Regions from separate parts of the Rhizobium sp. YTUHZ044 genome, predicted to be linked through region 1. Evidence: predicted binding sites of a transcription regulator. Region 1 holds the regulator's gene; each other region holds the start of a gene.
What was found. Region 1 encodes PhoB, which activates phosphate uptake and scavenging genes when phosphate is short. Its sites were predicted from a motif close to TGTCATNNANCTGTCAT; they were not measured.
Positions count from the first base shown of each region.

Region 1 (7,036 bases):
GCCGGCCAGCCGCAGCCATACATGGTCGAGGCCGCCAAGACGCTCAATTCCATGAGCATGACGAGCCGCCTCGCCATGACCGCGATCGTCTTCATTCTGGCCGTTGCCGGCGCCTTTTATGCGCTGCGCGCCATCGCGCCGCGCTTCCGCGCCCGCAACCGCGTCGAGCGCGTCATGCTTTGGGGCCTGCTGCTCGCCTCCTCGATCGCCATCCTGACGACGGTCGGCATCGTGCTGTCGATGCTGTCGGAAGCGGTTCGCTTCTTTGCCGTCGTTCCCGCCGGCGATTTCTTTTTCGGCACTGTCTGGGATCCGCGCTTTGCCGGCGCCGGCAGCTCGTCCTTCGGCCAGTTCGGCCTGATCCCGCTCCTGCTCGGCACGCTTTATATCGGCCTGGTCGCCATGCTGGTAGCCGTGCCGGTCGGTCTCTTCGCCGCCATCTACATGGCCGAATACGCCTCGCCGAAGGTGCGCGGCGTCTCCAAGCCGCTGCTCGAAGTGCTCGCCGGCATCCCGACGATTGTCTACGGCTTCTTCGCCCTCGTCACCGTCGGCCCCTTCCTGCGCGATTTCTCCGCGCAGATCAGCGGCCTGCTCTCCGGCAACTATTCGAACTTCATCCAGGCACAGAGCGTTCTGACCGCCGGTATCGTCATGGGCATCATGCTGATCCCCTACGTTTCCTCGCTGTCGGACGACATCATCACCGCCGTACCGCGGGCGCTGCGCGACGGTTCGCTCGGTCTCGGCGCCACACGCTCCGAAACCATCAAGAAGGTGGTCCTGCCGGCGGCACTTCCCGGCATCGTCGGCGCGCTGCTGATGACCGCCTCGCGCGCCATCGGCGAAACCATGATCGTCGTGCTGGCCGCAGGTGTTGCCGCCCGCATTCAGATCAACCCCTTCGAGCCGATGACCACGGTGACCGTCAAGATCGTGAATCAGCTGACAGGCGACCTCGAGTTCACCTCGCCGCAGACGCTGGTCGCCTTTGCGCTTGGCATCACGCTGTTCTGCATCACGCTTAGCCTCAACATCTATGCGCTCTACATCGTGCGCAAATATCGGGAGCAGTACGAATGACGAACATTGTTTCTCCCGCCGTCGGTGTCACCGTTTCCAAGGCGCCTGCCCGCCGTGACATCGGCATCAAGCGCCGCTATGCCGCCGAGCGCCGGTTCCAGGCCTACGGCATCGCCGCCATTGCCTTCGGCCTCATCTTTCTCTTCGTCCTGCTGTGGACGGTGATCGGCAAAGGCTACACCGCCTTCCAGCAGACGACGATCACCCTGCCGATCGAATTCGCCGAAAAGACGATCGATCCGAACGGCAAGCGGGCGACCGATCCTTCGGTGCTGATCGCCGCCAACTATCCGGTTCTGCTGCGTGACGCGATCGTCAAGCAGCTGAACATCAATGCATCGAGCCGTCCGGATGTGCGCGATGCAACCGCCATGCTCTCCAAGAGCGCGCCGATCCAGCTGCGCGATCTGGTCGTCGCCGATCCCTCGATCATCGGCAAGACGGTCAATGTCACCCTGCTCGCTGATGCCAATATTGACAGTGCCAACAAGGGCCAGATCGATCTTTCCGTCGATGAGAAGAACCGCAAGGTCAACGACAAGCAGGTCAACTGGATGAACCAGATGAAGGCGGGCGGCGTTCTCCAGAAGCAATTCAACAGCGGCCTCTTCGTCAACGGCAATTCCAGCCGCCCGGAGGCCGCCGGCCTCGGCGTTGCCCTCATCGGCTCGCTTTACTTGATGCTGATCGTGCTCGTTCTGTCGCTGCCGATCGGCGTCGCCGCCTCGATCTATCTCGAGGAGTTTGCGCCGAAGAACAGGCTGACGGACCTGATCGAGGTCAACATCAACAATCTCGCCGCCGTCCCGTCGATCGTCTACGGTCTGCTCGGCCTTTCCGTCTTCATCAACTTCATCGGCCTGCCGCGCTCGGCTTCGCTGGTCGGTGGCCTGGTGCTGACGCTGATGACCCTGCCGACGATCATCATCGCCACCCGCGCGGCTCTGCGCGCCGTGCCGCCTTCGATCCGCGCCGCAGCGCTCGGCCTCGGCGCCTCGAAGATGCAGATGGTGTTCCACCATGTCCTGCCGCTTGCCATGCCCGGCATCCTCACCGGCACGATCATCGGCCTGGCGCACGCGCTTGGCGAAACCGCGCCGCTGCTCTTGATCGGCATGGTCGCCTTCGTCGCCAATGCGCCCACGACACCGCTCGAGCCCTCGACGGCCTTGCCCGTGCAGGTCTATATGTGGGCGAACGAGGCCGAACGTGCCTTCGTGGAGCGTACTTCGGGTGCCATCATCGTCCTGCTCCTGTTCCTGATCGTCATGAACATGGGCGCCATCCTCTTGCGTCGTCGCTTCGAGCGCCGCTGGTAAACGGAGTTAAACATCATGAACATGCTGACGGAAGCTGCAGTTGAAAAGGCGCTGGATCAGAAGATGAGCAACGTCCCGTATAAAATGATTGGACAGGATGTCTCCGTATATTACGGCGAGAAGCGCGCGCTTTTCGACGTGAACCTGAACATCCGCGAAAACACCGTAACCGCCCTGATCGGCCCCTCGGGCTGCGGCAAGTCGACCTTCCTGCGAAGCCTCAACCGCATGAACGACACGATCGAAGGCTGCCGCGTCACCGGCAAGATCACGCTCGACAGCGACGACATCTATGATCCGGATATCGACGTGGTCGAACTTCGCGCCCGCGTCGGCATGGTTTTCCAGAAGCCGAACCCGTTCCCGAAGTCGATCTACGAAAACGTTTCCTACGGCCCGCGCATCCACGGTCTCGCCAAGTCGAAGGCCGATCTCGACCAGATCGTCGAGAGCAGCCTGCAGCGCGCCGGCCTGTGGAACGAGGTCAAGGACCGCGTGCACGAATCCGGCACCGGCCTCTCCGGCGGTCAGCAGCAGCGCCTGTGCATTGCCCGCGCCGTCGCCGTCAGCCCGGAGGTCATCCTGATGGACGAACCCTGCTCGGCCCTTGATCCGATTGCCACCGCCAAGGTCGAGGAGCTGATCCACGAGTTGCGCGAGAACTACACGATCGTCATCGTCACCCACTCCATGCAGCAGGCCGCGCGTGTTTCGCAGCGCACCGCCATGTTCCACCTCGGCAACCTCGTCGAGGAGAACGACACCGACAAGATGTTCACCAACCCCGACGATCCACGCACCCAGGATTACATCATGGGTCGCTTCGGCTGATCCCGGCGACACGAAGCTTTCCGTTATTCGAGGACAAAGCCCCATGGCATCGACACATATTTATTCCGCCTATGATGATGATCTGAAGTTCCTCTCCAGGCGGATTTCCGAAATGGGCGGCCTGGCCGAACAGATGGTCGCGGAATCCGTCCGGGCGCTGGTCAACGGCGATACGGCGCTGGCGCAAAAGGTCATTTCCGACGATGTGATCCTCGATCACACCGAACGCGAGATTGGCGACAAGGCGATCGTCACCATCGCCCGCCGTCAGCCGATGGCCTCGGACCTGCGCGAGATCATGGGTTCGATCCGCATCGCCGCCGATCTCGAACGCGTCGGCGACCTCGGCAAGAACACCGCCAAGCGCGTCATCGCCGTGCAGAGCACAGGCGTGCCGCGCAAGCTCGCCCGCGGCCTCGAGCACCTCTCCGAGCTGGCGCTCGTCCAGCTCAAGGAAGTGCTCGACGTCTATACGACACGCGCCGCCGACAAGGCGACCGCCATCCGCGAACGCGACAACGAGATCGACGCGATGTACACCTCGCTGTTCCGCGAGCTCTTGACCTACATGATGGAAGATCCGCGCAACATCACGAGCTGCACGCATCTGCTCTTTTGCGCCAAGAACATCGAGCGCATCGGCGACCATGCCACCAACATCGCCGAGACGATTTACTACATGGCGACGGGCGCCCAGCCGGAAGGCGATCGTCCGAAGGATGACAGTGCCAACACCGTCGGCGCCGCGACGGAATAATTGTTCCGAACGAGAATAATTGTTCCGAACGAGCCGCCCGGGCCAGCCGCCCGGACCAGTCACTTGCGTGCGCGCCCGTTCGGGGCGCGCAAAGAGGTCGCAGCCAATTTCTGAATTTGCGCAGGACGCCTGCTTAAATCGTCCCGGTTTAAGGCTTGTGCGCGAGGAGACGGACACGCATGATCCCGAGAGTCGCAGTTGTTGAAGACGAGGAAGCGCTGAGCGTGCTTCTTCGCTATAATCTTGAGGCGGAAGGCTTTGAGGTCGATACCATCCTGCGCGGCGACGAGGCCGAGATCAGGCTTCAGGAGCGCACGCCCGACCTTCTCATCCTCGACTGGATGCTGCCCGGCGTCTCCGGCATCGAACTCTGCCGGCGCCTGCGCATGCGGCCGGAAACCGAGCGGCTGCCGATCATCATGCTGACGGCGCGCGGCGAGGAGAGCGAGCGTGTGCGCGGACTGTCCACCGGCGCCGACGATTACGTCGTCAAGCCCTTCTCGACCCCCGAGCTCGTCGCCCGCGTCAAGGCGATGCTGCGTCGGGCCCGTCCCGAGGTGCTGTCCTCGGTGCTGAAATGCGGCGATATCGAGCTCGACCGCGAAACCCATCGTGTCCACCGCAAGAGCCGCGAAGTCCGCCTCGGCCCGACCGAATTCCGGCTGCTGGAATTCCTGATGTCGTCGCCGGGCCGGGTCTTTTCCCGTTCGCAGCTGCTGGACGGCGTCTGGGGCCACGACATCTATGTCGACGAACGCACCGTCGACGTCCATGTCGGCCGCCTGCGCAAGGCGCTGAATTTCTCCAACATGCAGGACGTCATCCGCACCGTCCGCGGCGCCGGTTATTCGATGGAGGCCTGAAGGCTGAGGGAGTGTGGGGTTGGCGTTCCCGCCAAACGCACGGCAGTACGGCTTGTGAGGCCCGCCTTGTCGTCCATCGTCGCCGCTGCGGAGCCAGCGTCGTTGCGCCGGCGAGGCTTATGCGTCTCGGCACCACCTTTCCATCGCGCCTGCAAAGCCGACTTGTCCCGGCGCCACCTCTCCTCCGTCAAGCCCTGGCATGACGGAGTGTGGGGGTTGCTAAACGCAAAGGTCACTTCCCACTCGAATAAGAAACGGCGGCCCGTTTTTTATGTCTGGCTATACCGGTCCGCTCAGCTGACCCGCGCCGCCGCCCGGCGGCGTTCGTTGATCGGCTGATAGGCAAGCTTCTGATGATAGCTGCAATAGGGCGAATTGTCCGGGGATTCGCAGCCGCAGAAATGGAAATCTTCCTTGAGCGGATCGCCGACCGGCCACTTGCAGGTGCGTTCGGTGAGCTCCGTCAGGCCGAGGCGGCGGGAAATCGGCACCACCACGTTGCCCTTCGGCACATATTCCATTTCCTCGACTGTATCGATCTCGATCTCTTCCTTCAGCAGGGTTGCGCCCTGCTGGCGGGTCACGGTGCGGGTGGCGATCCGGGAGGCGTAGTTCGGCGCGCGCGGCGCGGATGTCTGGCGCTTCGGCGTGCGCGCCGCGGTGGCCGTGCCGCCGGCCTTGGCGCGGCCGGGAAGGCTGAGCCTGTGCACCTTGCCGATAACGGCGTTTCGGCTGACCCCGCCAAGCTGCGCAGCAATCTGGCTGGCGCTCAGTCCTTCGGCCCAAAGCTTCTTGAGTTTCTCGACCCGCTCGTCTGTCCAGTTCATGCCCTGTCTCCACCTTTTGCGTTGGTGATGGCAGAATCCCTCACCGTTGTCCCGGAAGCCTCCGAAACAAGAAACGCTTGATCAATTTTGGTGACTAGTTCCGCCGCATGCAGTCTAGTAATTGAACTTTAACCTAGTGTGAGGCTGACTCCGTGACAAGAGTCGCGGGAATCCGGATGAATCGAATTTCAAGTTTTTCCCCAACTTGCTGCCTCTGCGTGTCATTTCTGCAATAATGCCTGTTGAAGGCCGAAAGTGCCCCTGTACAAGCTTGCGGCATACGCTAAGGCCGCAGTTTTGTTGACATTGCAGCGCGAAAAGGAAATAGTACCGCTCGCCGCCGAAAGGCGGCATTTTTGATTTTTCGGACCTGGTTTTGTTAGCCGGAATCCGCGCATGACAACATTGAACGGGAGACCCGCGATGGCTGAAGCCGCGCCGCTTTACGACACCTATTCTCGTGCCCCGCTGCGGTTCGAGCGAGGCGAGGGCGTATGGCTGATCGCCGAGAGCGGCGAGCGTTATCTCGATTTCGGCGCCGGGGTCGCCGTCACCTCCGTCGGCCACGGCAACCCGCATGTGGTCGCGGCGCTGAAGGAGCAGGCCGACAAGGTCTGGCACCTCTCCAATATCTATGAAATTCCCGGCCAGGAGCGCCTGGCCAAACGCCTGACCGACGCCACCTTCGCCGACAAGGTGTTCTTCACCAATTCGGGCGCCGAGGCGCTCGAATGCGCCATCAAGACGGCGCGCCGCTATCAGTTTTCCAAGGGCCATCCCGAGAGGTTCCATATCATCACCTTCGAAGGCGCTTTCCACGGCCGCACGCTGGCGACGATCGCCGCCGGCGGCCAGGAGAAATATCTCGAAGGTTTCGGCCCCAAGGCGCCGGGTTTCGATCAGGTGCCGTTCGGCGACATCGATGCCGTGCGTGCCGCCATTACCGATGCGACGGCCGCAATCCTGATCGAGCCGGTGCAGGGCGAGGGCGGCGTGCGTGCCGCCACCAGCGAATTCATGAAGGCGCTGCGCCGGATCTGCGACGAAAATGGCCTGCTGCTGATCCTCGACGAGGTGCAGACGGGCGTCGGCCGTACCGGCAAGCTGTTTGCCCATGAATGGTCCGGCATCACGCCTGATATCATGGCCGTCGCCAAGGGCATCGGCGGCGGTTTCCCGCTCGGCGCCTGCCTTGCAACCGCCGAGGCCGCTTCCGGCATGAAGGCCGGCACGCATGGTTCGACCTATGGCGGCAATCCGCTGGCCATGGCGGTCGGCAGCGCCGTGCTCGACGTCATCCTCGCCGATGGCTTCCTTGAGCATGTGCGCGACGTCGCGCTCGTCTTCCGCCAGGGA
Region 1 is NZ_CP101426.1:150,887-157,922, forward strand. It holds gene pstC (phosphate ABC transporter permease subunit PstC) at 1-1,083, shown strand, start outside; gene pstA (phosphate ABC transporter permease PstA) at 1,080-2,402, shown strand; gene pstB (phosphate ABC transporter ATP-binding protein PstB) at 2,418-3,233, shown strand; gene phoU (phosphate signaling complex protein PhoU) at 3,277-3,990, shown strand; gene phoB (phosphate regulon transcriptional regulator PhoB) at 4,170-4,853, shown strand; gene NL154_RS00755 (GcrA family cell cycle regulator) at 5,147-5,680, opposite strand; gene NL154_RS00760 (aspartate aminotransferase family protein) at 6,104-7,036, shown strand, end outside.

Region 2 (7,036 bases), 740 kb from region 1:
TCAATTTCGTCATGGTCTTCTCGCCGAACACGTTCCGCGGCGCCCCGCATGCCTGGCTGGCGACGCTAACCGATCCCTCCTCAACACCGGCCGAAGATGCTGCCATCCTGAAATCCGTCACCCACACCTATCCGACGATCACCAGCGTGCGCGTCAAGGATGCGATCGATATCGTCAACCAGCTCGTCGCCCAGCTTGCGACAGCGATCCGCGCCGCCGCATCGGTGGCGCTCGTCGCCTCGATTCTTGTCCTTGCCGGGGCGCTCGCCGCCGGCAACAGGGCGCGCACTCACGACGCGGTGGTGCTGAAGACGCTCGGCGCCACGCGCGCTATGCTGATTCGCGCCTTCAGCTACGAATATCTGATCCTCGGGCTGGCCACCGCGATCTTCGCACTCTTTGCCGGCGGTATCGCCGCCTGGTTCATCGTCGCCCGCATCATGCGACTGCCGTCTGCCTTCCTGCCCGATGTGGCGGGACTGACGCTCGTCACCGCGCTCGTGCTCACCGTCGGCATCGGCCTCATCGGCACCTGGCGCATCCTCGGGCAGAAGGCCGCACCGGTGCTGCGTGAGCTTTAGACGGATAGCACGGTCGACACGACTTCACGTTACGGCGATTTAACCGACCGCGCCTTTGCAAGCCCCTTGTTTGCAAAGGGCGAAAGCCTCATATTGTCTGCAGGCATGCTGGAGCTCCGCAGCGGCGCCCGGGTCGAAAACCCCGACACCGTATCTCCTTCGGAGCTTGTAAGAGGAAACTATGGCTGATCTTCGTAACTATCAAAGCCGCGTCCAGACCGGCGAGATGATTGATCAAGGCCTGCGCGCATATATGCTCAAGGTCTACAATCTGATGGCGCTGGGCCTGGCGATCACCGGCGTGGCAGCATATCTCGGATTCAACTTCGCGGTCCAGGACGGCCAGCTCACCCAGTTTGGCGCGCTTCTGTTCCAGTCGCCGTTGCGCTGGGTCGTGATCCTTGCCCCCCTTGCGGTCGTCTTCTTCCTGAGCTTCCGCATTCATCAGATGAGCGTGTCCGCCGCCCAGACCACCTTCTGGATCTACGCCGCCTTGGTAGGGCTGTCGCTCTCGTCGGTCTTCCTGGTCTATACAGGCCAGAGCGTCGTTCAGACCTTCTTCGTCACCGCCGCCTCCTTCGGCGCGCTGTCTCTTTACGGCTATACGGCGAAGCGTGACCTGTCGGCGATGGGTTCGTTCCTGATCATGGGTCTCTTCGGCCTGATCATCGCCTCGCTCGTCAACATCTTCCTGGCTTCATCCGCGCTGCAGTTCGCGATCTCGGTGATCGGCGTGCTGATCTTCGCAGGTCTCACCGCCTACGACACGCAGCGGATCAAGGAACTCTACTATGAAGCCGATGACGTCGCTGTCGCCGGTCGCAAGGCGATCATGGGCGCACTGACGCTATACCTCGACTTCCTCAACCTGTTCATGTTCCTGCTGCAGTTCATGGGTAACCGCAGATAACAGGCGCATTGATAGATCGAAAAGGCGGCTTCGGCCGCCTTTTTTGTTGCACCGGTTTCTCAGGGGTGGTTTTAGAGGAGCCTGCTCCTTCCGACGGACCTGCCGCCCGATGTCCTTCCTCCTGCGCGACGCCTCCCAAACCGACATCACCGCCATTACGGAGATCTATCGCGACTCGGTCCTCAATGGCGTTGCAAGCTACGAGATTGCGCCGCCCTCCGAGGCCGAAATGGCCCAGCGGTTTTCCGTGATCGTCAGCCAGCAATATCCCTATATCGCCGCAACCGATGCTGACGGGAAACTCCTGGGCTACGCTTATGCGTCGGCCTTCCGCACCCGCCCTGCCTATCGCTGGATGGTGGAGGATTCGATCTACCTGGCACCCGAAGCCCGCGGCCGCGGCATCGGCAAGGCACTGATCGCCGAGCTGATCGACCGCTGCACCGGGCTTGGCTTTCGTCAGATGGTAGCCGTCATCGGCGGCGCGAGCCCGGCCTCGATCGCGCTTCATCTGAAGGCAGGTTTTGTGGAGGTCGGACTGATGAAGGGTACCGGCTACAAGCACGGCCGCTGGCTGGACACGATGCTCATGCAGCGCAGCCTCGGCGAGGGCATGAGGACCGATCCGGATCCCTCCATTTATCCCGGTACGCTGTTTGCGGGCTGATGAGAATTATTTATCGACAAGCTTCAAGGCCTTGTCGAACACCTTGAGGACCTGATTCAGCTCGTGCCCGCGCTTCAGGATCATGCCGTTGACGTTGATGACAGAATAGGCGCCCTGCTTGGCGGCAAGCTTCGGGTTCTTTTCGATCCGGAAGAGCGGCATCTCGCCGGAGCGCTTGAAGACGGAAAAGACTGCTCTGTCCTTCAGATGGTCGATGGCATAATCGCGCCATTCCCCCTCGCCGACCATGCGGCCGTAGATCCAGAGGATCGCGTCCAGCTCGCGCCGGTGGAAGGTCACCGGAAGCGGGTCCTTGCTTTGCTTGTACTCCCTGAGATCGACGACGACCGAGGAACTATTGTCGACGGAGCGGCTTTCGCCGTGTCGCAAATCCGGCTGATCTGTCATCAGGTCTCCAAGGCCTCCGCTTGTGACAGGAGAGTGACAGTTTGCCCGAGCCGCCGCAAATTGCAAGAGCGCGGCCCCTCACATTCGGCCTACGGCAGCGCCGCACGTCCAGACACCTTTCGCTGGGGACGAAGCAGTGCTTTCTCCCCAGCGCCGCATTTCAGTCAAAACAGCGCCTCATTTGCAGGGGATTTATGCATCCCGGTTTGGCGCCAGCGCGCCAAAGGGCCCGGCGGAGCGTATCGACCTTAACCCCAGCCCCGAATACGCTCGGCCGGGCCGCCCGGCATTTCACCCGTAATCGGATGAAATATCAGATATTTTTTCCCGCCATCACCACGGTCGCCCCGAGAATCGCTGCCGGATCGCCGTCGGCCGTTGCCGACTGCAGCAGAATCGCGCAGCCCTCGAGCTGCGGCCGCTGCAGGACGCTCGCCGGCAGCGTCAGACTGGTCGCCTTGCCGTCCCACATGCCTACGGTTTCGACATTGGTGACGCTGTGCAGATAGGAGATCTTCTTGCCGCTGTTTTCGCCTTTTTCGACGTCGATCGTCTTTTCCTTGTCGAAATAGACCATCACGACATTGGCCTTTCCCTGCCCTGCGCCGATTTTGATCTCCAGCTCGTCGCCGCGCATTGCCGCGCTGACGGGGATGGTCAGCCCGTTGCCTTCGCTGCTGTAGGTGTCGATCTTGCTGTTGATGCCGGTGAGATCGGCGCCGGCCAAATGGCCACGGCCATTGACGATCGCCTGCGGCGTATAGACGTTGCTGCGACCCATCGTCCTGGCATAGCCGTACTGCCGCTCGGTATTTTCCTTCGAGCTCAGCGTATCGGCCCAGCCGAGATAATTCCAGTAGTCGATGTGATAGGCGAGCGCGATGACATCGCCCTGATTCACCAGCTTGCGAAAGGCGGCATCAGCGGGAGGACAGGAGGAGCAGCCCTGCGACGTGAAAAGCTCGACGACGCCTTTGGGCTTGCCGTCTTCGGCCTGCAGCGAGCCTGCAAGAGCAACGCCGACGATCAGCGGAATCAAGAAACGGGGGGACATTCACCTGCACCTCTTTTTCAGCGCCGGCGGCGTTTGAAACCGAAGGCTCTGAGATATGAACGTACGAATAATCCTTCCGGGTCCAAACGAAAAATCACGAACGGGTGAGACCGTAGCTCGGCCGGAACGCAGCTGAAACAAATCATCGTGAGCCTCCGGCAAAGACTCTTGCAGCAAAGAAAAAGCCGCCGGAAACGCTCTCCGGCGGCCATTATCAATCCACTCTCCTAGACCCGGGTGATTTTTGGCCGACCGGCCTAAAATCTGAATCCGGATCTACATCAAAGAAGAAGAGCATGATGTCGTCCGAAAACCGCTCACACTTTTCGGCATCATGCCCTGAAAATCAGGCAGCGAGATCACGCAGGACCGTCTGCAGAATGCCGCCATTGTTGAGGTAGATCACCTCGTCGAGCGTATCGACACGCGACAGCAGCGGAACTTCCTTCACAGTGCCGTCGCCATAGGTAATCTTGGCGATCTTCCTCTCGCGCGGCTTGATCTTGTCCAGCCCCTCGATGGTGACGAGCTCATCACCCTTGAGGCCGAGGCTCTGCCAGGTCGTGCCCTCTTCGAAGACGAAGGGGATGACGCCCATGCCGACCAGGTTCGAGCGATGGATGCGCTCGAAGCTCTGGGCGATGACAGCCTTGACGCCGAGCAGGTTGGTGCCCTTGGCAGCCCAGTCGCGCGAGGAGCCGTTGCCGTATTCGACACCGGCGAAGATGACGAGCGGAACGCCTTCGGCCTTGTACTGCATGGCGGCGTCGTAGATCGAAGTCTCTTCCTTCGACGGGTAGTGGATGGTGTAGCCGCCTTCCTTGCCGTTCGGGCCGAGCATATGGTTGCGGATGCGGATATTGGCAAAGGTGCCGCGCATCATCACCTCATGGTTGCCGCGCCGCGTGCCGTACTGGTTGAAGTCGGCAACCGCGACGTCATGGCCGATGAGGTAGGCGCCGGCCGGCGATGCCGCCTTGATCGAGCCGGCCGGAGAGATGTGGTCGGTGGTGATCTTGTCACCGAACAGGCCGAGGACGCGGGCGCCCTTGATGTCGGCAACGCCGGTGCCCTTCTTGCCCATGCCGACGAAGTAGGGTGGGTTCTGGACATAGGTCGAGTTGTCGTCCCAGGCATAGGTCTGGCCCGGCGGAACCTGAACCGCCTGCCAGTTGATGTCGCCCTTGAAGACATCGGCATATTTGCTTTCGTAGAGTTCGCGGGTGACGTATTTCTGGATGAACTCCTGCACCTCGTGCGAGGTCGGCCAGATATCCTTGAGGTAGACGGGCTTGCCGTTCTGGTCTTCGCCGATCGGCTCCTTGGTCAGGTCCTTCTGCACCGTGCCGGCGAGAGCGTAGGCGACGACAAGCGGTGGCGAAGCAAGATAGTTCGCCTGGACGTCGGGCGAGATGCGGCCTTCGAAGTTGCGGTTGCCGGAGAGCACGCCGGAAACGATCAGACCCTTGTCGTTGATCGTCTTCGAGATCGGCGCCGGCAGCGGGCCGGAATTGCCGATGCAGGTGGTGCAGCCGAAGCCGACGAGATTGAAGCCGAGCTTGTCGAGATCGGCCTGCAGACCTGACTTGGCGAGATATTCACCGACCACCTGCGATCCCGGAGCCAGCGAGGTCTTGACCCACGGCTTGGTCTTCAGTCCCTTGGCAACGGCGTTGCGGGCGAGAAGGCCGGCCGCGATCAGCACCGACGGGTTGGAGGTGTTGGTGCAGGAGGTGATGGCGGCAATCGCGACGTCGCCGTGGCCGAGATCGAAATCGGTGCCTTCGACCGCATAGCGGTTGGCAAGCTGGCCGGGCTTCTTGTAGTCGGCATCCATCGAGCCGGCAAAGCCGGAAGCGATGTTTTCAAGCGCGATGCGGCCTTCCGGACGCTTCGGGCCGGCCATCGACGGCACGACGTCGCCGAGGTCGAGTTCCAGCGTGTCGGTGAAGACGAGGTCGGAACCGTCGCCTTCGCGCCACATGCCCTGGGCCTTCGAATAGGCTTCGACGAGGGCGATGCGGTCATGCGTGCGGCCGGACATGGTGAGGTAGTTGATGGTTTCGCCGTCAACCGGGAAGAAGCCGCAGGTGGCGCCGTATTCCGGACCCATGTTGCCGATTGTCGCGCGGTCAGCGAGCGGCATGTTGTCCATGCCGGGGCCGAAGAATTCGACGAACTTGGAAACGACGCCCTTCTTGCGCAGCATCTGCACGACGGTCAGAACGAGGTCGGTCGCGGTGACGCCTTCCTTGAGCTTGCCGGTCAGCTTGAAGCCGATGACTTCAGGCAGGAGCATCGAAACCGGCTGGCCGAGCATGGCGGCTTCAGCCTCGATGCCGCCCACACCCCAGCCGAGAACGCCGAGACCATTGATCATCGTCGTGTGGCTGTCGGTGCCGACGCAGGTATCGGGATAGGCGATCGTCTCGCCGTCCTCTTCCTTGGTCCAGACGGTCTGGCCGAGATATTCGAGATTGACCTGGTGACAGATGCCGGTGCCCGGAGGAACGACGCGGAAATTCTTGAACGCCTGCTGGCCCCACTTCAGGAAGCGGTAGCGCTCGCCGTTGCGCTGATATTCCAGCTCGACATTCTTGGCGAAAGCCTGCGGCGTGCCGAACTCGTCGACGATGACGGAGTGGTCGATGACGAGGTCGACAGGAACAAGCGGATTGATCTTCTCGGGATCGCCGCCGAGCGACACCATCGCGTCGCGCATCGCGGCAAGATCGACGACGGCGGGAACGCCGGTGAAGTCCTGCATTAGCACGCGCGCCGGGCGATAGGCGATTTCGTTTTCGACAGCGCCCTTGTTGTTCAGCCACGCGGCGACGGCGAGGATGTGCTCCTTGGTCACCGACTGGCCGTCTTCGAAGCGCAGCAGATTTTCGAGCAGCACCTTCATCGAATAGGGAAGCTTCGATACGCCGGCCAGACCGTTTGCCTCAGCCTTGGGCAGGCTGTAATAGACATAGTCCTTTCCACCAACGGAAAGCGTGGAACGACAATTGAAACTGTCAAGAGATTTAGACACGAGAAACCCCGTTCTGATAGCCAACACAGTCGTGCGAACGCCTATGCACTTAATGCACATCAGGATGCGGGTACGGCCATTTCCGCTGTCCGCACGTGGAGCAGATGCTCCAAGTTCGGCGCAAGGATGAAATTCACGCCGACCGCTGGCGTGGTTGCCGGTCTTATAGATAATTTCCTAAAAACTTGCCATACCCGAGCACTGCCAAAACCAGACATTTTTTGAGCCTTCCGAAAGCCGCAACGAAGAAAGAGCAGACGCATGCAACTCACCGCCGAAAATCTGGCTGCAAGGCGCGGTGAGGATCTCATTTTCGTAAACATTTCCTTTCACTTGACGGCCGGAGAAGCCCTCGTTCTGACCGGCAAAAATGGATCGG
Region 2 is NZ_CP101426.1:4,076,011-4,083,046, forward strand. It holds gene NL154_RS20005 (ABC transporter permease) at 1-581, shown strand, start outside; gene NL154_RS20010 (Bax inhibitor-1/YccA family protein) at 763-1,491, shown strand; gene NL154_RS20015 (GNAT family N-acetyltransferase) at 1,601-2,158, shown strand; gene NL154_RS20020 (DUF2794 domain-containing protein) at 2,165-2,566, opposite strand; gene NL154_RS20025 (DUF1223 domain-containing protein) at 2,880-3,620, opposite strand; gene acnA (aconitate hydratase AcnA) at 3,967-6,657, opposite strand; gene ccmA (heme ABC exporter ATP-binding protein CcmA) at 6,919-7,036, shown strand, end outside.
Region 2: a site for PhoB is predicted at 2,589-2,605, ahead of NL154_RS20020 (DUF2794 domain-containing protein). Genes of this name have one in related genera too.

Region 3 (7,036 bases), 1.2 Mb from region 1:
GCCAGCAAGCGGTAGGAAAGCCGTACCGATGGCCAGTAAAGACCGCTGGCGCCGCCTACCGAGGCCGGCCGTCAAGCCCGCCATTTACGGGTGACGGTCGCCTTCTGCTCAGTGAAGGGAGTGACACTGGCCTTCAGGATTTCGGCGCCGGCTTTTCCACGTGGCCGCCGAAACCCGCGCGCATTGCCGACAGCACCTTGTTGGCGAACTCGTCATTGTCGCGCGAGGAGAAGCGGCCGTAGAGCGCCGCACTCAGCACCGGTGTCGGCACGCTTTCGTCGATTGCCGCCATGATCGTCCAGCGGCCCTCGCCGCTGTCCGAGACGCGGCCGGCATATTTCGAAAGTGCGGGGTCGACATGCAGGGCATCGGCGGTGAGATCGAGCAGCCAGGAGGTGATGACGCTGCCGCGGCGCCAGACTTCCGCGACATCCGGCAGATTGAAGTCGTATTGAAAATGTTCGGGATGGGCGAGCGGCGCGGTTTCCGCATCGGCATCGTGCGAGGCGGCGCCAATATTGGCGTGTTTCAGAATGTTGAGGCCCTCGGAATAGGCAGCCATCAGGCCGTATTCGATGCCATTATGCACCATCTTGACGAAATGTCCGGCGCCGTGCGGGCCGCAATGCAGATAACCCTGCTCCGCCGTGCTGGCCGCCGCCGCTTCGGCGGTGCGGTTTGGCGATGCTTCCGTCTTGCCGACGCCGGGGGCGAGCGTCGCAAAGATCGGAGACAGATGTTGGACGGTGCCCTTCTCGCCACCGATCATCAGGCAATAGCCGCGCTCCAGGCCGAAGACGCCGCCGCTGGTGCCGACATCGACATAATGGATGCCTTTGGTGATGAGTTCGGCGCCACGGCGGATGTCATCGTGGTAATAGGAATTGCCTCCGTCGATGACGATATCGCCGTTCTGAAGCAGCGGCACCAGGCTGGCCAGCACCTTGTCGACGATCGCCGCCGGCAGCATCAGCCAGATCGCACGCGGATGCGTGAGCTTGGAGACGAATTCCTCCATCGAAGCGCTGCCGGTCGCGCCGAGACCTGCGAGCTCAGCAACGCTTTCCGGCCTGGTGTCGTAGACGACGCATTCGTGACCGCCCCGCATCAGGCGCTGGACCATATAATTGCCCATTCGGCCCAAACCGACCATACCAAGCTGCATAATGAATCTCCTGGAAACCGAGATGAAGTATCGACTCCGGAAACTAGCACCCGCAGTGTGACAGGCAAGCAAAGTCTGGCGATGGGCCGCCGATCTCCTTCGAGACAGGCCTCGTCAAACATCCGGGGCGCTGGCCGGCTCGCCTTTCATCTCGCTGAGATACATGCCCTCGCGCAGATTGATGCCGTATTCGACGAAGGCCTTCATGCTGCAAAGCATCTGTGTCCAGCCTTCGCAGTTGAGATAGGTGCCGCGCCGGCCGGCCTCGTCCTCGCGCCAGCCGTTCTCGGCAATCGTCACCAGCGTGCCGCCATCCTCCAGCGTCTTGAAATTCATTTCCACCAGCGTCTTATACCTTGTCTTGTCCTCGGCAGTGCCGCCGTCCCAGCGAAGCACGATGCGGCTTTCCGGCACAAGCTCGACAACCTCGACCGGCGCATCCTTCCACCAGGTTACTGTCGTGCCTTGAACGAGCGGGGCGCTCGCCCCGCCGATCGTGGTGAAATAGCTGCTGAGTTTCTTCGGGTTGACGACGGCATCGAACACTTCGGCAACAGGACGGCCGATCCGGCCGGAAACGCGGATTCCGAGAGACATTGCACTTCTCCTCTTCTCCATTGTGCCTGAGGCCATTATGTTATAAAAATATAACATGTCAAGCGAATCAACCGACGACCCTGTCTTCAAGGCACTGGCGCATCATCGCCGCCGCGAAATCCTCGACCTGCTCAAGGAGGCCCCCCGCACAACGGGCGCGCTCTGCGAGATGTTTTCCGGGATGGACCGCTGCACGGTGATGCAGCATCTGAAGGTGCTTGAGGAAGCGGGGCTGATCGTCGCCAGAAAGGAGGGCCGCGAACGCTGGAACCACCTGAACAGTCTGCCGATCAAACATATCTACGACCGTTGGATCAGCGCCTATGCAGGTCATGCCCTGTCGATCCTTGATCGGCTGAGAAGCGACCTCGAAGGCTAGCCGGAACAATGACCGGCGTGAGGATCGGCTTGCCCTCCGGCCCGCCGAACTCCTATCCTGGCAAAAGAAGCGTGGGAGCTCAGTACAAATGACGATATCAGGAGCCGGCATACGCCGCATGCGGTTGCTGCGCAGCATGAAGCAGCAACACCTCGCGGAACTCCTCGGCGTCAACCAGGCGACCGTTTCGCGCTGGGAGCGCGGCCAGCTTGATCCCTCGCCCAACCAAGCCGTCAAGCTGGAACGGATTTTCGCCACGCCGCAACATGCTGCGGCCGATGCGGCCTTAAAGCGGCTGGTCGAGGATTCCGTTCGGTCTGTGCATCTGATCTGCGATAGCACGCATCGGCTTCTGTCTGCTTCCCGACCGCGGCAGGCGGAATGGCGTGCACCGCTCGGCGCTTTTCTCGGCCGCTCTCTTTTTTCCTACGCCTCCGCCGAGATCGCCGCCGCCGAACTGTCTCTGGAGGAGCGCGGCTGGCATGAGGACAGGCTGCTATCGTTGACCTTCGATACCGGCGCCAACGGCAATGTGCGCCTGCCGATTACCCCGGGCCGCGTCACTTGGGAGCGGATCAGGCTTTCCGATGGCACCGCTGGCCGCCTCGTCACCACAATCCGCTGAGCCTGCAGCCTTCCTGCATGCCCATGCATAATTTATGCGTTGTCCCACGACACCGGTCTTTATAGCATCCGCCGCCAACGCAGTCAGGAGACGACGCGATGACGATATTGGTGACGGGAAGCGCCGGCCACCTCGGCGAGGCGCTGATGCGCAGCTTGAGAGCTCAGAGCCGGTGGGCGCGCGGCATCGACATCAAGCCTTCGGCTTTTACCGATATGGTCGGCTCCATCGGTGACCGCGGCTTTATCAGGCGAGCGATGTCGGGCATCAGCCAAGTCATCCATGCCGCCACGCTCCACAAGCCGCATGTGGCGACCCACGGCAATCGCGATTTCCTCGACACCAATGTCGGCGGCACGCTGAACCTGCTCGAAGAGGCGACTGCCGCGGGCGTTGCAAGCTTCGTCTTCACCAGCACCACCAGCGCTTTCGGCGCGGCGTTGACGCCGGCGGCCGGCGAGCCCGCAGCGTGGGTCACCGAGGACGTGCTTCCTGTCGCGAAGAATATCTACGGCGTGACAAAGCTCGCTGCCGAAGGAATTTCGGAACTCTTCGCCCGCAAATCCCGCCTGCCTGTCGTCATCCTCAGGACGTCGCGCTTCTTTCCCGAAAGTGATGATGATCCCGAGATTCGCAACAGCTATTCGGCGGGAAATGCGCAGGCCAACGAGCTGCTTCATCGCCGCGTCGATATCAGCGACGTGGTCGACGCCCATTTTCTGGCGCTCGAAAAAGCGCCGGCAATCGGCTTCGGCCGCTATATCATCTCGGCCACGACGCCCTTTCTACCGGGCGATCGCGCAGAGCTCAGGCGTGATGCGCCTGCTGTCGTCGAGCGGCTGTTTCCAGGTGCAAACACGCTTTACGCCGAACGCGGCTGGAAAATGTTCCCGACGCTCGATCGCGTCTACGTCAACGAACGCGCAAGGCGCGAACTTGGCTGGCGGCCGCGCTATGATTTCCGCTTCGTGCTCGATTGCCTGCGCGAGTGTCGCGAATGGCGAAGCCCGTTGGCGATCGATGTCGGCTCCAAGGGCTACCACGAGGAAGTATTCGCCGAAGGACCCTATCCGGTCGATTAGGGCAATGAGCTGATTGCAGGCTCCGAGGGTGTCATCCAGTTATCACGATCCCATCCTAGACGTTTAGCCGGGATAGGGGCGAAATCCGGGTGTGTTCGGTTCTGAGGAATCGATCCCAAAGCCGAGGAATGTCATTCGAAACGGTGTCCAGCTTGCGGGCGGGAACCGTTGCAGGAACGCTTTTGACCGAGAGGCTATTTCATGAAGAACGTCAGATCATATGCATCGCGGCTGTTCGCCGCAGTTTTCGCAGCATCCGCCGCCATTCCCGCCTTGGCAAGGTCGGAGAATTCCGCCACTTTCGTCAATAAGGGCCTGGTCGGCGTCGGCCGCATTCCGGCCAACCAGCGCGACAAATTCGGTGAAACCTTCGGCTCCGGCTCCGGGATGGCGATCGACCCCGCCGCCTGGACTCGGGATGGCGCCAGCTATAGGGGCACGCTCTACCTGCTGCCCGACCGCGGTTACAATGCCGCCGGCACTGTCGACTACCGCCCGCGCCTGAACACCCTTTCGATCATTCTGACCCCGACAGCGCCAGGCGCGACCCCCGAGGCCGGCAATGAGCAATCGGGCGTCGAGGCGAAACTCGTCGAGTCCATGCTCTTTGTTGACGACAAGGGCGCGGACACGACCGGTCTCGACCCGGAATCCGGCGTCCGCGCCGCTGCCGGCAACTTCCCGCCGCTGCCGCAGGCGGCGAACGGCAAGATCGCCCTCGACGATGAGGCGATCATCCGCATGGCCGACGGCACTATGTTCGTCAGCGACGAATACGGCCCCTATATCTATCGCTTCTCCGCCGATGGCCACTTGCTTTCAGCCACCCAGCCGCCCAAGGCGCTTCTGCCGATGCGCAAGGGCGCGCTGAGCTTCGCTTCAAACAATCCCGGTCCCGGCGGGTCCGCTCCCGATCCGAAGGACCCCGAAACCGGCCGCCAGAACAACCAGGGCCTCGAAGGCATGGCAATGACGCCCGACGGCAAGTTTATCGTTGCCGTACTGCAGTCGGCGGCCCGCCAGGACGGCGGCGATTCCGGCTCGACCCGCCAGAATACCCGCGCCATGATCTATGACGCCGCCGATCCCGATCATCTGAAGCTGGTGCATGAATATGTCGTGCCGCTGCCGATCTTCAAGGACGCTAAGGGCAAGACGACGATCGCCGCCGAGAGCGAGATCGTCGCCCTTTCCGACAAGACCTTCCTGATGCTTGCCCGTGACAGCGGCAACGGCCAGGGCGTGAAGGGCGACACGTCTCTGTATCGCAAGATCGACATCGTCGACCTATCCGCCGCAACCGATATCGCCGGCAGCGATTTCGACGCCGGCAAGGCGGCTGCACCGAAAGGTGTCCTCGACCCGTCGCTCACACCGGCTACGCTGACACCGTTCATCGACCTCAACGACGAGGCCGAGCTTGGCCGCTTCGGCCTGCACAACGGTGCGCCGAACGACAGGAACGATCTATCGGAAAAATGGGAAGCGATGGGTCTGGCAAGTGTCCTCGACACGAAGCTGCCGGACGATTACTTCCTGTTCGTCGCCAACGACAACGACTTCTTGACGCAGGATGGCTTCCAGGTTGGCGCAGCCTATAAGGCTGACGGCGGCGCCGATGTCGACACCATGTTCCAGGTCTTCCAGGTGACGCTTCCCGGCTTGAAGAAGTAACTGCGCGCCACGAGGGGCGGACGCGCAAGCCGCGTTCGCCCTATACACCCGGCTTCGTCTTCAACGATGAAAGGAAAAGGTGCGATCCACGACGACCGATGGATGTTTACGATCCTGGGCGCCTACAAACGTAGGTGGGCACCGTGTGTCCAGGCCCACGAGCCCGGACAGGGACAGCTCCCTTTGGATCGAGTATGGCCCCAGGGATTGTGGTTCCTGTCGAGAGGCGCAGACCGCATCGCGATATATAAGGCCGTTTGCATCGACGCGCCAGTGGCGACGGCCAGCCGTTTTTATTTAATTGACATCAATTGAGTTCGGGTGCGGCCCTGCCATTCAGCTTGTCGGTGATGCCGCGAATACGGCTCGAAACCTCGCCGAGCGCTGCCGCCAACGTTTCCTCGGTGCGGGCGGTCGCGGCAAGCACGGTGTCGCGGTTGCCGCGCAGCGACTCGAGCTCGGTTTCCAGCCCGGCGATGCGGCGCGTCAGCTCGGCAATCTCGTCCATGATCATGATGCCGGCCATGACGGTGATCCTGAGATCGCCGATCTCTCCGAACTGGCCCTTGAGATGGCCGACATAGCGGTCGAAACGCGTGGCGAGATCGGTCAGATGATCCTCCTGCCCCTCCTCGCAGGCCATGCGATAGGCCTTGCCGTCGATCGTTACCGTCACCTGCGCCATATCAAATTCTCTCTCATCAGCGGTCCAGAACCGCGCGGATCGTCTCCATGGCCGTCACCAGCCGCCGCGATACCTCACGATTGACCTCTTCCAGCCGGTTGGCGCGAAATTCGGCCTGGTCGAGCTCCTGGGCCAGACGGGAGCGGTCGGCATGCACACGTCGCACCTCGCCCTCGATCTCCCCCTGCTCGCGCTGCCGCTCGACACGCATGTCGACGGCGTTTTCGAGGCTCGAAATCGCCTGTCTCAATTCGTCGAGCGCTGCTTCCATGGTTTTGCCTGTGGGCATCATGCCTTTCCGATTCCCGTGCAGGACCTGCGAATCGGCCACATCTGCCGATCTTGTGATTTCAAGAGGATATGCAGCTCGCCAACGGCCCGTCAATAAATCCCGTCACCCGGCAGCCTGCCTATCTGTGGATGAACGTTTTGGACAGGCCCGTCGCGCCAGTTTGGTCTTTTGTATAGTCGAGCGATCAAATGTCAAAAAATTGCCGCAGGCCGCTGGGATTTGCCCCGCCATTTATTGACTCGCCAGCCCCAACTGCTATGTGTCAGCCGCTTTCACTCGATGGTCTTGGAGGCTCGAGGCCATCCCCCGACACCCGGAGCTTGCAGAAAAGCTATGACCTCTCTCCAACAAAACGACCGGATGGCGAACGCGATCCGTTTCCTCGCCATGGACGCCGTTGAAAAGGCGAATTCCGGCCACCCTGGTATGCCGATGGGCATGGCTGACGTGGCGACGGTCCTGTTCACCAAATATCTGCGCTTCGACCCCAAGAAGCCGCATTGGCCGAACCGCGACCGCTTCGTGCTGTCGGCCGGC
Region 3 is NZ_CP101426.1:3,584,242-3,591,277, forward strand. It holds gene gnd (phosphogluconate dehydrogenase (NAD(+)-dependent, decarboxylating)) at 134-1,165, opposite strand; gene NL154_RS17680 (SRPBCC domain-containing protein) at 1,280-1,762, opposite strand; gene NL154_RS17685 (ArsR/SmtB family transcription factor) at 1,818-2,141, shown strand; gene NL154_RS17690 (helix-turn-helix transcriptional regulator) at 2,230-2,766, shown strand; gene NL154_RS17695 (NAD-dependent epimerase/dehydratase family protein) at 2,865-3,848, shown strand; gene NL154_RS17700 (esterase-like activity of phytase family protein) at 4,050-5,522, shown strand; RNA gene ssrS (6S RNA) at 5,602-5,760, opposite strand; gene NL154_RS17710 (cell division protein ZapA) at 5,830-6,207, opposite strand; gene NL154_RS17715 (DUF4164 domain-containing protein) at 6,224-6,499, opposite strand; gene tkt (transketolase) at 6,833-7,036, shown strand, end outside.
Region 3: a site for PhoB is predicted at 3,878-3,894, ahead of NL154_RS17700 (esterase-like activity of phytase family protein). Genes of this name have one in related genera too.

Region 4 (7,036 bases), 450 kb from region 1:
TGTGGGACCATTCTTGGATCGGATCCTGGCGGTGCGGTAAGACAAGAGGTCGGGCCTCGCAACGCTCAGTCTCGACCTCGAAACACTTAACGTGTCGCCTTTTCTCGACTGATCCCGAGCGAGGAGGTTGTCCATGTCCACGCGCTATGTCGACCATCCGCTAAAACCGGGCGACCGGGTGCCGAACGTTGTGTTTGATGCAGTCTCGCGCGAAGGGAAGATCGCGCTTGATGATTTTCGCGGCCGCAGCCCATTGTTGATCGGTTTGTTTCGAGGCCTGCATTGTCCCTTCTGCCGGCGCCATGTCGCGGCCATGGCATATCTCAACCCGATGCTGCGCGAGAAAGGCGTCCAATCGCTGGCAGTGGTAAACACCCCGGTCGAACGCGCGCGGCTGTATTTCCGTTACCATCCGATCCCCGGTATTCTTGCGGCTTCCGACCCGATACGGGCTTCGCACCGAGCCTTCGGCTTACGCGAGGTCGGGATCGACACGGTCATGGCGATACGCATCGATCTGCCGGGCGAATTGCCAGAGCCTATGGGCGTGATGGCGATGGACGATTTTCTCAACAAGAAGGAAGGATATCAAATTACGGAAGCCGATCAGCAGATGATGACCGCCGACCATGGGCAGCTTGTCGGTCAGTTCCTGATCGACCGCGAGGGCATCGTCCGCTGGAGCTTCACTGAAGTTCTGGAGGCCGGGCTGCAAACATTCAAGGCTCCGAATTCCCGGGAATTGATGTCGGCAGCTTCGCAAGTCGCACATTGACGACAAAAAATCGCTCGACGCCCCGACGGGTGGTTAGCGTTGTCTACCCCGCGCAAAGCGATCAACCGTTTGCATCTCTTCGAGGCGCGTCCCACCTCCCGAGACAAAGAATATTCGCCGCGAGGGCTTCACTCCTTGTTATATGGAGCCCTATCTAGGGGATAAGCGCATTCCCGAACATGCCCATTGGAGCCAGACCATGACCACCGATCTCCTGACGCTTTTCGATGCCGACGAAGCCACGATGCGCGGCCTTGTCGCCGAGGCGCTCGCCGGCGCCGATGACGGCGAACTGTTCATCGAGCATGCGCAGGCCGAAGCGCTGACCTTCGACAATGGCCGGCTGAAGGGCGGCAGTTTCAACACCGAACAGGGTTTCGGGCTTCGCGCCGTTGCCGGCGAAGCGGTGGGTTATGCCCATGCCGGCGATCTCTCGGTGGCGGCGCTGAAGCGGGCGGCCGATGCGGTCGGCGCGGTGACGCGCGGCTATTCCGGCACCTACGCCGCCGCTCCCCAGGGCACCAACAAGAAATTCTACGGCGACCAGAACCCGATCGGCCAGCCGAGCTTCGAGGAGAAGGTCAAGGTCCTGCAGGACATCGACGCCTATCTCAGAGGCAAGGACGACAAGGTCCGGCAGGTCACCGCCTCGGTCGCCGCGAGCTGGCAGGTGGTCGACATCCTGCGCGCCGACGGCCACCGCGTGCGCGACATAAGACCGATGACCCGCATCAACATTTCCGTCGTGGTCGGTGAAGGCGAGCGGCAGGAGAGCGGTTCCTACGGCAGCGGCGGGCGCATCGGCTTCGGCGATTTCATTGCCGAGGGCAGCTGGCAGTACGGCGCCGACGAGGCGCTGCGCCAGGCGCTCGTCAATCTGGAAGCGATCGACGCGCCCGCCGGCACGATGGATGTCGTTCTCGGCTCCGGCTGGCCGGGCGTCATGCTGCACGAGGCGGTCGGCCACGGGCTGGAAGGGGATTTCAACCGCAAGAAGACCTCGGCCTTTTCAGGGCTTCTCGGCCAGATCGTTGCCGCGCCCGGCGTCACCGTCGTCGACGACGGCACGATCGACAACCGCCGCGGCTCGATCACCATCGACGACGAGGGTACACCGTCGGGCTACAACGTGCTGATCGAGAACGGCAAGCTCGTCGGCTATATGCAGGACCGGCAGAACGCCCGGCTGATGGGCATGGCGCCCACCGGCAACGGCCGCCGCCAGGGCTATGCCCACGTGCCGATGCCGCGCATGACCAACACCTATATGCTCGGCGGCGACAAGACTCCGGAAGAAATCATCGCCTCGGTGAAGAAGGGCGTCTATGCCGTCTCCTTTGGCGGCGGCCAGGTCGACATCACCTCCGGCAAATTCGTCTTCGGTTGCACCGAGGCCTATCTGATCGAAAACGGCAAGATCGGCGCGCCGATCAAGGGGGCGATGCTGATCGGCAACGGCCCGGATGCGATGAAGCGGGTGTCGATGATCGGCAACGACATGAAGCTCGATACCGGCATCGGCAATTGCGGCAAGGCCGGCCAATGGGTTCCGGTCGGCGTCGGCCAGCCGCATCTGCGCATGGATCAGGTCACCGTCGGCGGCACCCAGGCCTGAGGCGGGAGGATCTGATGGGAGAGATCGAAATCAGAGCCTTTGCCGAAGGCGATGCCGATGACGTGCTGTCGGTGATCCTGCCGATCCAGCGCGAGGAGTTCGGCATCGATATCACTGCCGATGCGCAGCCCGATCTCCGGGTCATCCCGGATTTCTACCAGTCCGGCAAAGGTCAGTTCTGGGTCGCCGTCAAGGACGGCGCCATCGTCGGCACCCTTGGGCTGAAGGACATCGGCAACAATCAGGCGGCGCTGCGCAAGATGTTCGTCGCCGCCGAGGTGCGCGGCCGCGAGCACGGCGTGGCGGCGCGGCTTCTCGAGCGCCTGTTCGACCACGCCAGAGATGCCGGCCTCACCGACATCTTCCTCGGCACGACGGACAAGTTCGTCGCCGCCCAGCGCTTCTACGAAAAGAACGGCTTTACCGAAATTGCCAAGAGCGCCCTGCCCCGCTCCTTCCCGCTGATGGCGGTGGACAGCAAGTTTTACCGGTACAAGGTCGGCTGACCGCCGATGGCGGAAAGGGTTCAGCTGCCGGCAACGGCCATGTCCCTGCCGCGGCACAACTGTCATAAATCTGTCACAAACCGAAATTCGGCCCTATCTCTTCAACGGGATAGGGTTTAGGACGGCTCGTCGTTCATAGCGCAGACCAGGATTGCGAGGTGTTCATGCTGGGTTGGTTTCGAAAGTTGATGCCGCGCGAAGACCGGTTCTTCGTCCTTTTCGAACAACATTCCAGAACGATCGTCGACGCCGCACAGGCTCTGGACAGGTTGCTGTCGGGAATGGAGATCGAGCATCAATGCGAAACGATCGTGCGGTTGGAAGATCAGGCCGACGATATAACGCGCGAAGTCATGCTGGCCGTCCGGCGGAGTTTCATCACACCTTTCGATCGTGGCGACATCAAGGATCTCATCCAATCCATGGATGATGCGATCGACATGATGCACAAAACCGTCAAAACCATCCGGCTCTTCGAGCAGACCAGCTTCGATCCACGGATGCAGGAAATGGGCAAGACCGTTGTGGAAGCTGCCAATCTCATTGCCGAGGCCATTCCCTTGCTTGATCGCATCAGCGCCAATGCGCCGCGGCTTTCTGCCATCGTCGAGCAGGTCACGCAGGTGGAAGGGCGCTCCGACGAGTTGCACGAGCAGGGGCTCAAGGATCTGTTTCGCCGGCACGGCGCCGGCAATGCGATGGCCTATATGATCGGCAGCGAGATCTACGGCGAGCTGGAGAAGGTGGTCGACCGTTTCGAGGACGTCGCCAACGAGATCAGCGGCATCGTGATCGAGAATGTCTGATGGAAGCCGCCCTCGCTCTTCCGCTTCTTGTCGGCCTGATCGGCGTCGCACTGCTGTTCGATTTTCTCAATGGCCTGCATGATGCGGCCAACTCGATCGCGACAATCGTCTCGACACGGGTCCTGAGGCCGCAATATGCGGTCTTCTGGGCGGCATTCTTCAATTTCATCGCCTTCCTGTTCTTCGGCCTGCATGTGGCCGAGACGCTCGGGACCGGCATCATCGACCCGGCGATCGTCACGCCGCAGGTGATTTTCGCGGCCCTGATCGGCGCCATCGTCTGGAATGTCGTGACCTGGGTCTTCGGCATTCCCTCCAGTTCATCCCATGCTCTGGTCGGCGGGCTGGTCGGTGCGGGCCTTGCCAAAACGGGGTTGAGCTCGATCGTCTGGAGCGGTCTTCTCAAGACCGTCTCCGCCATCGTCATGTCGCCGATGATCGGTTTTCTCCTGGCACTGTTCCTCATCCTGGCGGTGACCTGGACCTTCATCCGGCAGACGCCTTTTGCCGTCGACCGATCCTTCCGTTTCCTGCAATTCGTGTCGGCGTCGCTCTATTCGCTCGGCCACGGCGGCAATGACGCCCAGAAGACCATGGGCATCATTGCCGTGCTTCTCTATTCGCAGGGTTACCTCGGCGGCAGCTTCCACGTGCCGCTCTGGGTGGTGATCTCATGCCAGGCAGCGATGGCGCTCGGCACCTTGTTCGGCGGCTGGCGCATCGTCCATACGATGGGCTCGAAGATCACCAGGCTCAATCCGATGCAGGGATTCTGCGCCGAAACGGGCGGCGCCTTGACGCTGTTCGGCGCCACCTGGCTCGGTATCCCCGTCTCGACCACCCATACCATTACCGGCGCCATCATCGGCGTCGGCGCCGCCCGGCGCGTGTCCGCCGTCAGGTGGGGGCTAGCCGGCAACATCGTCATCGCATGGATCATCACCCTGCCGGCAGCGGCAATGATTTCGGCAGTTTCGTTCTGGCTGGTGACCGGCTTGAGCAAAATCTTCTGATGTCGCTCCCGATTTCTTACCAGCTCGGCTGAAACCGCCACTTCCGTTCGATCGCGGCGGCGAGGTCGATGTCGTTACGGCGAGCAAACAGCATGAGGTGACCAAGCAGGTCGGCCGTCTCGTCGGCGAGCTCGCGCCTGATGTCCTCAGGGGAGCGGCCCTTGGCACGGCCGCGGCCGGTCAGGCGGTTCCATGCCTGGGTCAGTTCACCCATCTCCTCCTGCAGCTTCAACAGAAACCAGTCGGCGTCGCGCTCGATGCCGCTCTCGGCGACATGGGCGGAGGAAGCGGCTTCGAACTGGTCGGCAAGACGGCGCAGCATCAATGTTCTCCTTTTGTTTATGGAGGAGACGCTGATTCCCGCTGCTTGTCCAGAGCGCACTGCCTCAGTGGGGCGTTGCGATCAGCCGCGGTCCGGGAGCAGCATGCAGTCATAGGAGCGCTGCTTCAGCGCATCGCAGGCTGAGGCGGCGTCCTCCCTGCTGGCGAAGCCGACGAAGCGGGCGCGATAGATCCTGTTGGCCCCCTGCCCGACCGCTTCGGTATAGGGCGAGGCGGAAACGAGCGGCGCGCCGCCTTCCGACTGCGCCTGGGCAAGAAGCGCCCGCGCCGCATCGGCGCTCGGGGCGGCCGAGATCTGGATCTGCCAGTCGCCGTCGGCCTTTTTCGCCGCGGTCTTCGATGTCTTGCCGGCGTTCAGGATTTCGTCCATCGCGACCGGGCGCTCCAGCGGCACGACGGCGTCATCGGCATAGGCCAGGCTCTTTGCCGTGAGATCGTCGGCCGGACGCGGCGCGTTCGCCGGCACCGGAACGTCGGAAGAATCGGCGGCGGAAGCCACTTCGACCGGCTCCCTGGCGCCGACGCTCGCCACCAGCCTTGCGCCGCCTGACGACGAAGCGCGGCCGAGATAGCGGTCGAGCAGCGCTTCCATCCTGGCGTCGCGGCTGCGGGCGGTGCGGCCGCCGAGCACCACGCCGACGACGCGGCGGTTGCCGTCTCTGACGGCGCTGACGAGGTTGAAGCCGGAGGCGTTGGTATAACCGGTCTTGATGCCGTCCATGCCCTGGTAGCGGTACATGAGATTGTTGTGGCCGCGCACGGTCTTGCCGCGGAAACTGAAGCTTGCCATCGAGAACAGGCGGTATTCGTTGGGGTAATTCTTCATCAGCGCCACGGCGAGCGTCGACATGTCGCGCGCCGTCGTCACCTGGCGGCTGTTCGGCAGGCCCGATGCGTTGACGAAGACGGTCCGGCTCATGCCGAGCTGGCGGGCCTTGGCCGTCATCATCCGGGCAAAGCCGCTCTCCGAGCCGCCGAGCGTCTCGCCGATCGCGGCAGCGGCGTCATTGGCGGATTTGACGATCATGCCGTAGACCGCCTCGCGCACCGTGATGGTGCCGCCCGCCTTGACGCCGAGCTTGGTCGGCGGCCGCGCGGCAGCGTATCTCGACATTTTGATCGGCGTATCCCAGGCGATCTTGCCGCGTTTCAGCGCCTCGAAGGTGAGATAGAGCGTCATCATCTTCGTCAGCGAGGCCGGATGGTTGAGCGTGTCGGCGTTTTCGGACGCCAGTACCTTGCCGGTGCGGGCATCAAGGATCAGCGAGGCGCTGCCGGCAAGAGCCGCAAGCGGCGCCGAAACGGCAAGCGTCACGGTCAAAACAGCCGCCAAAAGCTTTCTCATGGAGTTCCCCCTGATGCGCTGGCTCTCGATCGGGCCGGCCATGTCTCGCAATGTGACAGAAGCCGCAAGTTTGGCGCGACTTTGCGGCAACGCCTACCATTTTTCTAGTCTTTTCATCGTCTTGGTTAACAGAAAACGAAAGAAGCTGTGCGAAACCGGGATTCAGCAAGGCTTAAGCTGCGGTTGCTAGGTTGCCGCAAAAGGCAATGGGCGGCGCATGGCGGGGCAATTGAAGCGACTGGCAAAACGGGCAGCGATCGGCGCCGGGCTCGAGGCGTCCTTTCTGATCGCCGCGGCCGGCCTGATGCGGCAGGCGCGCGGGCGCGGGGTGATCTTCACGCTGCATCATGTTCGCCCGCACGCAGCCCAGGCCTTTGCCCCGAACGCGCATCTCGAAATCACCCCGCATTTTCTCGATGCGGCGCTCAGGCGGCTGACACGCGACGGCTATCGCTTCGTGCCGCTTAACGAGCTGCCGGCGCTGTTGGCAGAGCCGGAGGGCGGCAGACCGTTTGCGGCTTTTACACTCGACGACGGCTACGCCAACAACATGGAGCATGCGCTGCCGGTGTTCGAGCGGCATCGGGCGCCATTCACGGTGTTCGTCACCAAGGGTTTTGCCGAAGGCTCGCAC
Region 4 is NZ_CP101426.1:602,301-609,336, reverse strand. It holds gene NL154_RS02885 (peroxiredoxin-like family protein) at 134-775, shown strand; gene tldD (metalloprotease TldD) at 975-2,390, shown strand; gene NL154_RS02875 (GNAT family N-acetyltransferase) at 2,405-2,896, shown strand; gene NL154_RS02870 (DUF47 family protein) at 3,061-3,702, shown strand; gene NL154_RS02865 (inorganic phosphate transporter) at 3,702-4,715, shown strand; gene NL154_RS02860 (pyrophosphatase) at 4,732-5,037, opposite strand; gene NL154_RS02855 (D-alanyl-D-alanine carboxypeptidase family protein) at 5,119-6,402, opposite strand; gene NL154_RS02850 (polysaccharide deacetylase family protein) at 6,620-7,036, shown strand, end outside.
Region 4: a site for PhoB is predicted at 2,957-2,973, ahead of NL154_RS02870 (DUF47 family protein). Genes of this name have one in related genera too.